2 regions of the Ornithinibacillus salinisoli genome follow, and region 2 is predicted to be linked to the other one. Evidence: riboswitches for the same ligand, from Rfam matches in the RefSeq annotation. Region 2 holds a riboswitch; the other holds the start of a gene.

The links. A riboswitch is a leader RNA that binds a small molecule or an ion and turns the genes downstream of it on or off. The one in region 2 is predicted to bind cyclic di-GMP.
Region 1: linked by a shared signal. The riboswitch ahead of ACFSTA_RS20535 (hypothetical protein) and the one ahead of ACFSTA_RS19230 (methyl-accepting chemotaxis protein) in region 2 are both predicted to bind cyclic di-GMP.

The regions. Positions count from the first base shown of each region.
Region 1 is NZ_JBHUMI010000046.1:36,671-42,192, reverse strand. It holds gene ACFSTA_RS20550 (anti-sigma-I factor RsgI family protein) at 1-414, opposite strand, end outside; gene ACFSTA_RS20545 (sigma factor) at 411-1,124, opposite strand; partial or broken gene ACFSTA_RS20540 (DUF5667 domain-containing protein) at 2,010-2,342, opposite strand; gene ACFSTA_RS20535 (hypothetical protein) at 2,376-2,894, opposite strand; cyclic di-GMP riboswitch class I at 2,957-3,040, opposite strand; gene ACFSTA_RS20530 (hypothetical protein) at 3,309-4,595, shown strand; gene ACFSTA_RS20525 (methyl-accepting chemotaxis protein) at 4,713-5,522, opposite strand, start outside.
Region 2 is NZ_JBHUMI010000043.1:61-5,582, forward strand. It holds partial or broken gene ACFSTA_RS19225 (helix-turn-helix domain-containing protein) at 1-169, opposite strand, end outside; gene ACFSTA_RS19230 (methyl-accepting chemotaxis protein) at 300-2,024, opposite strand; cyclic di-GMP riboswitch class I at 2,119-2,218, opposite strand; gene ACFSTA_RS19235 (CBS domain-containing protein) at 2,393-2,830, opposite strand; gene ACFSTA_RS19240 (hypothetical protein) at 2,971-3,297, opposite strand; gene ACFSTA_RS19245 (molybdopterin-dependent oxidoreductase) at 3,340-3,861, opposite strand; gene ACFSTA_RS19250 (flavin reductase family protein) at 4,073-4,651, opposite strand; gene ACFSTA_RS19255 (hypothetical protein) at 4,719-5,111, opposite strand; gene ACFSTA_RS19260 (DNA polymerase IV) at 5,295-5,522, shown strand, end outside.

The DNA.
Region 1 (5,522 bases), on a different contig from region 2:
AGATACAATGAGTTCAACCACCTGATAAAAATCTAGATCATCAAAATTAATCGTATCAACGATTTGTTTTCCGTCGGTATTTAAAGGGGATAGTTCTAACACGTTTAAGTTCTGATCTAAATGCGCCTCAATACTTGGATTAATATCAATGGCTGCAATATAGTGTGTCTCAGATTGATCTTGAATCATACTATTAGATAAAAAAGCAATAAACAAAATCGCCACCATTCCTATTGTAGATACAAGCTTGATGGGAATAGTATTCACTTTGGTAGAATACGTCCTTCTTTCACCTATCATTGGCATGTCATCTTCAGTTCGCAGTATGTTTTTGAATGTACCATCTTTGCAAAGAAGAACATATTCCGTCTCCGTCACTTTGGTCACGATGCCTTCAATTGTATGTTTTTTCATATTCTTACACCCCCTGGCCCGACTTGAACAAACGTTGCAAGATGTTTCCAATCCGAATGTAGCTTAATCATAATAATGGTAATCAGGTACTTTCGGTATCGCTCAATTGATTTCGATCTGTACCCTGTTCTTTTAGTAAACGCAGATACAGGAAAAACATTTTTATCTATTAAATCATCAATTAAATCTCGGTGTTTCATAAATTCAGTGGCCATTTCCATAACTTTGATTCGCGTTTTTTGATGTTTCGGGCTATGACTCTCTAACTCCTCAAAGGCAATGTTAAACTTACCTAACTTTTCATCAAGCTCTAATATTTCGTCCACGAGTGCTGAAGTTTGGTTTGTTTTTTGGTACGAATTTAATGATGCTATAATTTCAGCATGATCATGTTCTAACCCATCATTATCTGATATACGATGCACATGTCTCTTTTCTTTTCGAAAGTAGTCAATTAAATCTCGTTGAATTAATAAATATACATAATTTAAAAAGGTGCGCCCTTTTTCACTCTCGTATGTGTCTATTGCACGATTAAATGCAATAAGACCTATGCTAGTTTCATCACTACTCCAGTTCACATATCGTTTACAAATATGACCAACAGTATTTAAGATATATGGCCGATAGTGTCGAATCAATCGTTCTCTAGCAAATTCGTTGCCTTGTCTAACTTCTACTAAGGTCTCTTTTAGAATTGAAGTTTCCATGTTGCCCTCCTTGTAGAACTCTTATTAATAATCGTACTCTACTATCTACCTGAGGGTAAACCTATTTAACGAAGAATAGTACCCCCTTTTATTGGAAAAAGTGGGTACTATTGCATTCCATTTCATTATAATTGTAGTAACTATGGTGTAATTGAAGTCATTTCTTTGTGACCAACTGATGTGTGCTCTCCACCCGTATTTTGTTCTCCATGCTCAGATCTCTCCGAACCTTCCTCTTGTTTCTTACCATTAGCTGGTGTTATTTATTTTCTTCCGAAGCCGGTTCACCAATTTGAACTTTCCTCTGGTTAGCTTTTTCCGCAGCTTTACTTCTTATTTTTACTCTTCATCATCATCTTCATCTTCTTCATCTTCATCATCTTCATTATCTTCTTCTTCATCTTCATCTTCTTTTGCTTTCTCTTTGGCTTTTTCTGCTTTTTCTCGTGCTTTCTCTTGTTCTTTTTCTGCTTTTTCTTGCGCTTTCTCTAGTTTTTTCTCAGCTTTCGCTTGAGCTTTTTTTGCCTTTTCTTCAGCTTTCTTTGCCTTTTTTTCTGCTTTTTCTTGCGCCATTTCTTGTTTTTTCTCAGCCTTTGCTTGAGCTTTTTCAGCCTTTTCTTCTAATTTCTCTGCCTTTTGCTCTGCTTTCTCTTGTGCCTTTTCTTGTTCCACTTCTTCCGTTTCGGTAATTTCTACTTCTTTTTCTTCTTCAGTAGATTGTGCTTCTTCTGCTTTCTGAAGAGCTGCTAAATGTCTAAGCTCAGCCTTTTGTTGATTTTCTAATGCTTTTGCAATACCGGCCTTCGCAACTTCTGGTATATCTTCACGTTCTAGAAGGGCTTTTAGGTTTTCGGAACGTTTTTGACTATTTTCCACTATTGTTTCTTCCACTTCCGTTGTATCTTCACCTGACTCTTTTGCTTCTTCCATATCTTCTTCCAGCTGTTCCATATGCTCTTCATAATCCTCTAGTAACTCTTCTACTTTTTCTTCATTATCTTCCTCAAGAGATAATTCCGCTTCATTTAAGCGATCTTCTGCAAATTCATCTTGAAGAAGTGCCTTTTCACTATTTTCTTCCGTTAATTCATATTCTACGTCCTCTATTAATCGTGAGGTATCATAGAGATCTGAATCAGGATCAACTACTACTTCATTTTCCTCGGCATAAACATTTCCTGTAAATAATAAAACGATACTAAAAATACCTGTAGACATAATTTTTTTCATTGTAATACCACCTTTTCCATATTAAAAGAATTGTATGTTTTGTTTAAACTCTTCTATGATTGCTTGATTCGTTTCATAATCTTTAAGAGGGGTCATAAAAATAATAATTCCAGTTTGTTTCGTACCATTATTTAAATAGATATCTGTTCGAACACTATCTTTTCGATTCGTTTTTAAGGAAAGATACTGCTCTGTTTCCTCGATTGCCTCACTGTTACCGAATGACGCCTTTAATTCCCTTTTGATCTCATCTAGCGAACGTTCGTTGGAAACAGACGTTAAAATAACTTTCACTTTTCCATTTTTAAATACAATATTATTATCACGATCATCGGTATTTTCTTGCTCCTTTTTCCAGCCTGCTGTATCGACAACCTTAACCATTTCATCTTGATAAAGATAGTTTTGTTCCTCTTGCTGTTCTTCCATATCATTTCCTTCATCTAGTTGTGCCGTTTTATTTTCATCTTTTTGACACGCCCCTAATAGTAGAAGTAAAAATATACAGAAAAATAGAGTTAAGCTTGTCCTGTTTTTCAATCTGTCACCTCCATCCACTTCCTTATGAATCTAGTAAAAAGAGAGGGTCATTGCATTGTTTCGACGGCAGCTGGCTGACATAGAAATGCTCCTTAGTCCCTATAGCTTTGCGTCATCATTTTTCAATGATTTTGCCTTTCTCTCCATTCACTTATCTATACGTGAGTATGGTTCAAAATTTGGGGGGATTGGGTAAATTTTTTTAAGAAAATTGTATGGATTGTACACCCTTGTAAAAATACTGAAAAAAATCTTATTTACCGAGTGAAAACGAATAGGATAAAACACCTATAAATTTAACTAACCTATAAAACACACAATGTCTTTAGTACTGTTTTTCAGAAAAAATATGGTAGATCGTTGACTTCATTGGTAATGATTGCTAATTTTATTACTTGATGGGAGGAGATAGTAGTGCAAAAATATTTCAAACTGATTATGGTTATTTTATTCTCCGGATTACTTTTAATAGGTTGTAGTTCAGATGATGATACTACAGAACCTGTACAAGGAAACTCAGATTCAGGTACTAACGAAGGTGAATCGGATTCGAACACGGAAGAAAATGATTCCAATTCGGAGGTGGGTGAACCAATAGTCACTGAAATTCATTCTCTTCAGGAAGAGGAGGATATTTCTCGAGATAATATTTCCATTAATTATGATGGAAGTGTAGTATTTTTTAATCTAGAAGATGATACAGGCGAGGATGAAGAGAGGACACCATATTTTTATTACAACGGCGATATGATTGATGCTTCATCTATAGATAGTTTTACAGATTGTATCTTCTCTATGAAAGAATCAGATACAATCTATTTTACAGGCTCTTGTAAGGATGAAAACGAAACTAGAGTTTCCGTTGTGTATGATATTACAGAAAACACTATTACACATTCTACCGATAGTGATAGAAACTTAAAAGTACTGAATGACGGTAGAGTTTTATTTACAGTAGAGTACAGTGAAGATGGAACGATTTATGAATTAACAGAAGACGGAGAAGAGCCTTTTATTGAAATAGAAGATATGCCAACAATATTAGGCTTTAATTTTGACCATAATGGTGAAGTTTTCTTCATCTATGGAGCTAATGATGAAAATTGGAATTCCTATGTATACGATACAACTAGCGACTCAGAACCCGTTCCATTTCAATCGGTTCCGGATGATGATGAAGCGACAACTGTTGAAGGCAGAATTTCTCCAGACGGAAAGTACATTATGTATCGATATCGTGGAGTAACTGGTGGAAAACATTATAATTATGTTGACAGTTATATATATGATAGAGACACCGAAGAAGAGATCCAGTTAGGACATGGTTTTGAAATGAATTTTGTCCGACCTAATGGATATGTGATCGATGAAATAAGGGAATATGGACAGGTTATATTTAATGTGGATACAAATACATGGCTAGGACCTGATACGGCTGATATTACCTATTTTGATTCCACATATAAAGATGAGTACCTTGATGATACGGATAGCGATGATTTCCAAAGATCCAGTTTTGTAGCACTTTCTGGAGATGGTGAAACCGTCCTTACATTAGATAGGTTTAGAGCGTTAGGAGAAGACGACGAAGACTTTTCAAAATTACAAACGATATCCACAGAGAATTATATACAGTTCTTAGAAGAATATGACATTGAAATTGATTTCGAACCATCCCCATTTAATGAAAATGGTGCGTAAATAGACACAAAATGAGAGGAAAGGTAAACGAATAATACGTTTACCTTTCCTCTCCTCATTCTGGGTCGAGGGGTCTGTCCCTCCGTCCCGAGGGGACTGACCCTTCGTCCCGTCTAATTATGCTTTGAATTTTGTAATCATGGATTGTAATTCTTGCGCAAGGTGGTTCAATTCTTCAGCAGCATCTGATAATTGGTTAACGGATTCAACTTGTTCAGATGTACTCGCTTCTATTTCTAATGCGAATTCAGAATTATTACTTGCAACAACCGTTAATTCCTTAACTGACGAAGATGCTTCTTCGGTACCAGCAGAAATTTCTTGAGAAGCAGCAGAAATATCCTCAATTTTATTCGTAACTTGTTCTGTAAATGCTTTAATTTTCTCGAATAACTCTCCCGTGGTATGTGCGTATTCCGTTCCTTTTTGTGCTTCATTTGTTCCGATCTCCATAGCAGAAACAGCATTACTTGTTTCCATTTGAATTTCTTCGATAATTTTGGAGATTTTTTCCGTTGACTCACTGGATTCCTCTGCTAATTTTCTAACTTCCTGTGCAACAACAGCAAACCCTTGTCCATGTTCACCTGCTCGCGCTGCCTCAATTGCTGCGTTTAAGGCAAGTAAGTTGGTCTGCTCCGAAATGCCTGTAATAACTTCTAGAATACTACTAATTTCATTCGAACGGTCTTGTAAAGAGGTTACTACTTTACTTGATTGTTCCACTGTTTTGTTAATGGTATCCATTTGAGATATCACATTTTGGATAGCGGATAAACCATCATGAGAAACAGATGCCATATCCTTCGAAACTACCGTAATATCTTGTGACGAGCTTGCAACTCCCTCAATTTCACTTGCCATCTGTTCAATTGCATTGGAAGACTCCATAATAGCAGCTTCTTGTGTTTGAATACCACTTGTCAT
Region 2 (5,522 bases):
ATTCCTCTAAACCACTTTTCCCTGCTTTCTCAAACTTCTCCACCCATTCATAAACAGATGTAAAATGAATTTGATATTTAGCACATAATTCTTTCAGTGAATAGACTTTATCTTTATAAGCCTGGATTACCTCCAGTTTAAGTTCAATAGAACAAGCTCGATTAGACATAAAAATTCCCCCTAAGGTGAACAGATTTTTTTTAAAATCTGTCTACCTTAAGGGGAGCATATCAGAATTTTGAATCAGTTCGGATTTTTCTTTGTCTAAAACACGTCTGTCTCAGCCTCTTAGTTTCTTCTTATAATTTAAACTTTTGTACTAGTTTATTTAATTCTTCTGCTAATTTCGCTAGATCTTCAGAACTTCTAGCCATTTCTTCCATCGAACTACTTGTTTGTTGTGAAGACGCTGAAGTCTGTTCTACTCCCGCAGCAGATTCCTCTGATATAGATGCAATTTCTTCGATAGAAGTATTCATTTCCATCGTTTGTGTTTCAATATCTGTTAAGTTTCCTGTAACTGTTTCAACACTTAAAACCATTTTATCAATCGCTCCACGTATTTCCCTAAACGTTTCACTAGTTGCCGTAATTTGTAACGTACCTTCTTTGACTTCCTTATATCCTCCTTGGAGTGATTCCGTTACAGCACTAGATTCCTGTTGAATATTTTTCACAATCCCTGTTATATCTGTTACCGACACAGCCACTTGCTCTGCTAGTTTTCTTACTTCATTAGCAACAACAGCAAATCCTTTTCCATGTTCACCAGCTCTTGCTGCTTCAATAGCTGCATTTAACGCTAGTAAATTTGTCTGATCTGCAATATCCCTAATAACCGAAACCAGATTTGTTATTTGTTGTGAATGTGTATCTAATCCCTGTACCTTATCAACAGCATCCTGAACGATTTGATCAATTCGAGTCATTTGTTCCGTTGATGTTGTCATTAATTGACTACCTTTTGTAGATAATTCCTGTACTTGTCTGCTTGATTGTTCAATTAAGACTCCATTTTTATTTGCATCCTGAACCTTGACAGAAAATGTATTCATCACCGATGATAAATCACTTGCACTATTTGCTTGAGTTTCTGACCCAGCTGCTAATTCCTGCATAGTAGATGCAACCTGTTCAGATCCTTCCTTTACTTCATTTGCTGATTGTGTGAGTTCTTCACTCTGACTATTAACCGATTCGGATACGGTAGAAACCTCTTGTAAGAGATTTTGTAAGCTAGCACTCATTTTATTTATAGATGATGCCAACTGACCAATTTCATCCTTTCCATCATAATCAATTCTTTGTACTGTTAAATCACCTTCAGCTATTTTATTACTAACTTCAACCACTTTACGTAGATTCTTCGTAACCATTCGACTGATAATAACAATAAGTAAGGCCCCTATAATAATAGAACTAATTAAAAATACTAACTGACTTATAAAAGTAGATTCTTGATTTTGTTTCGCATTAGAAATGGCATGGTGACGATCTTCATCAACTGTAGCAACTAATTCATCTAGCATTTTTATTGTCTGCGTTCTTAAAATATTTGCTTGACCAACAAAAGCTTCAGCCGAACTAGTATTGCCATTGTCAATAGCAGAAACAATGTAGTTTTTAAAAATACGGTTAATTTCTTGATCATTCGAAATAATGTCATCAAATAATTGCTTTTGCTCCTCGGTTTTTTCCATTAAACTAACCGATGTTGCTAATGTATTAAATTGTTCCTGTCGCTCCTCGAATTCTTCGACTAGTGTAGGATCCTGATCTTGAAAATATGTAACAATACGTATTCCTTTTGATCTGATGAGTGATCCCATCTCTGAGATATCCATCGCTATATTACTTCTATGTTCTATCGTATCAATATCGTTGCCCATATCACTTACTAATTTCATGACAGCCCCAGAAGAGCCTCCAAATAATAACAACACAATGACTAGCGTTATACCATATTTCCACCCAATACTAATATTCCTGAAACTAGGCTTACTTATTTTGAATTTTTTAACCATATTATGATCCTCCGTAAAAATTTATTAGATGATTTCTGACACAAGAAAATTGACTATTCTCCTGTTTGAATAGCCAATTTATTAAAAATAGGAAATTGGTAGTCAGGCTATCGTAGTAAATCGACATCTAATCGACTCACTTTAGACCCTTGACTTTGCGTCCTACTCTTTCAAGCAGTTTGCCTTTTTCTTCTAGAAACACACATTATATTATGTAATATAATAATAGTAATCTATGAGTCTATAAAAAACAATATTTTTGCAAAAATAATGCAAGTAAATCTTTTTTCAATACAATTTCCCCTAAAAATAAAGGACATAGAAAAGGATGCGCAGGCGCCCTTTTCTATAATCCATTAGCATTTCGTTTACTTTTGTGGTGCTGAAGGGGTTGAAATACTTGAAAGTGCTTGTTCAGCAGATTGATCTAATTGATGATCTACTGCAAGGTCTCCTAATGCAACCATACCAACAACCTGTCCGTTTTCGACAACCGGCAAACGACGAATTTGTTGTTGTGCCATTAATTGCGCCGCTTCCTCCGCATTCATATCTGGTGTTGCTTGTACTATTTGTTGTGCTGTCATTACTTGTGAAACAGGTGTTTGGGCTGCTTCACCTTGTGCAGTAGCACGAAGTGTAATGTCACGGTCTGTTACAATACCAACCATTTGCCCATTATTATTTACAACTGGTATTGATCCAATATTGTGTGCACTCATTAAAGCAGCAGCTTCTTGAACAGATTGTGATTCACTTATTGTAAAAACATTTGATGTCATGATATTTCGCAATTGTTGATACATCAAATAATCTCCCCTTTCACGTATTAGCTTGAGTTAAATTCTGCAGAATATGATAGGAATATTTTTCATAATTACTTTTGTACATGCAAACAGGCTCGAAGATACCTCCGAGCCTGATTTACCTTACTACAATTTTCACTTTAACACGATCTGGCATTATATCCATATCCTTTACGGTTCCACATTGGCTCAAATGGCTGAACTCTTCCTTTGGTATCTGTTGCTCTGGAAAGGATTGTATACTCCCCTTTTTTAACTTGACTCCATTCGTACCTCCATTTTACCCATCTATATTTATGAGGAGTGGTCATTAATTGACACGGTAACCATGTGCTTCCATTATCGAAGCTAATTTCTACCTTTTTGATTATACCTTCACCGGTCCAAGCAATTCCTGAAATTTCTTGTTTACCTTCGTTCAAAACATCCATATGTAAAGGGTTCTGTATCGTTGAATTCACATTCATCGTTGTAACTGGTTTAGCACCAATATTACTATCTTTTTTTGGCTAATATACATAATCGTCCTTTTGAAAAGAACCATTAAAATTATGATCTATAACCTCTATTTTATTCACCCATTTTACAGATGCCATCGCATACATACTTGGTACAATTAACCTCAAAGGAAAACCATGTTCAAGGGTGAGCGCTTTTTCATTATACTGATATGCTAAGATTGTATCTGGATGAAGTGCCTGTTGTACAGATAAACTCCTTGAAAAATGATGTTTTTCATTGGAATCCGTTCTTTTTCCATAATCAAAACCTTGAAAAACCACTTCTTTAGCAGTATTTATAATTCCTGTATATGTAAACAATGTTTGTAATGATACGCCCTTCCACACACCTTGACTCATTGCACCTTTCCCCCACTGTTCTCCATATACATCTGGCCAAAAATATTTTCTTTTATTACCTGCACATTCTAAAACGATTTCTAATTTTTTTGCTGGCATCGCTAATATATCCGGTAATGAAAATATAATAGGTGATTGAACATGACCTTCGACCTTTACATAAAAAAAGATGGCTGAAACGCAGGATAAGAAAAATGATTTCTCCTATAAAATAATTTATTACTTACGATATCTTCCTTCATAAAAACAATTGGAGTCTCTTGATTTTCGGGATTTAAGCTTTTGGTAATCAAATGTGGCTTAGCGATTGGACCTCTTATTTTATACTGCCCCCTTTATATATTCTTCTCCATTACTTCATATATATGAAGGGATTCAGTGGTCATTCTACTCCGTAATCATCTTTATCGATTTTATATGTTTCAACATGACTCGTTTGATCGAGTTTTGCATATTTTGATCTTCCTAAGTATAAAGGTATTTCCAACTTATCGAAATTCGGCAATCCATTCTCTAGAAACTTATCGTCATCTCGATAACATTGAACAATTTCACCAACGAACCAGTCATGATCACCATATGAATTTACATCCATTGTTTTACATTCATATGCTACATAAGCATCTGTAAGAATTGGAGCATTGATGCGAATCCCTTTTTCAAACTGCATGTTTCCATGAGCAAATTTATCTTGATTATCACCACTAAAAACGCCTACTTGCTGAATAAATTTTGCTTTCTCATATGGCAAAAAATTAACTGCAAAACAGCTTGCATCATTAACTAACTCATGTGTATAGCGTTCTCTCCCTATCGCTACGCCATAGATTGGTGGGTTATATGAAATGTACGAATGCCATCCTGCAGCCATAATATTATGTCTCCCCTGGTAGGTTACCGTAATAATGGCAACCATTCCTGGATAACTATGCATCACTGTTTTATTTGTTGGTTTTCTCATAATGTCATCCTATCTTTATTGGTTTTATTCATCGTATCATTTTTTTTGAAGTTTATGTTTACTTGCCCTATGCACTTTTGTCCTTTTTAATGATTGGATTTTTCTCTAATAAGCTCATGAAATTTACTCGATAATGCCATAATAAGATACATTCTAAAATTACTAGTAGTATTGCTACGGGAAGTAAAGCATGATCGACAAATAGGTGGAACGCAAAAATATTTACGATTATTCCAGCTAATACGATTAAGGAAAGAGGAACATATCTTCGTATTAGTAATAAGCTTCCACAAATTATTTCGGTTGTTTTCTCAATCGCTAATAAGTACCCCGTTCCAAGAAAATCCATCGCTTCTGGGCTTGTAGGTAGCACTGCTTCATATCCAAATAAAACGATATAACCGTTTAATCCTGCTCCTAAAAAAATAATTCCTAATATGATTTCAAAAATCCTAACCATCGTTCTCCTCCTTTTTATTATCATATTTTATCTATATAAAAGATATCATACTTTTAGAAATAACTTCCTCTATCCTGGCTAATATTTATTTACATTTAAAAAGCAAACATATATTTCCATTGATAATTTTAATTCTCCTAGCATATAATAGGAACAAACGTTCTTGTTTATGGTGGTGAGTAAATGGATTATTCTTCTTATCCGCACAACGATGTTCTTTGTATTGATATGCGCTCCTTCTACGCAAGTGTAGAAGCTGTCAAATTAGGCTTAGATCCCATGAAAGCAATGGTAGCTGTTGTAGGCGACCCCAATCGTTCAGGAAGCATTGTTTTGGCAGCATCTCCTGAATTAAAAAGAAAACATGGGATTAGTAATGTGAGCCGTTTTTTTGAATTACCAGATGATCCA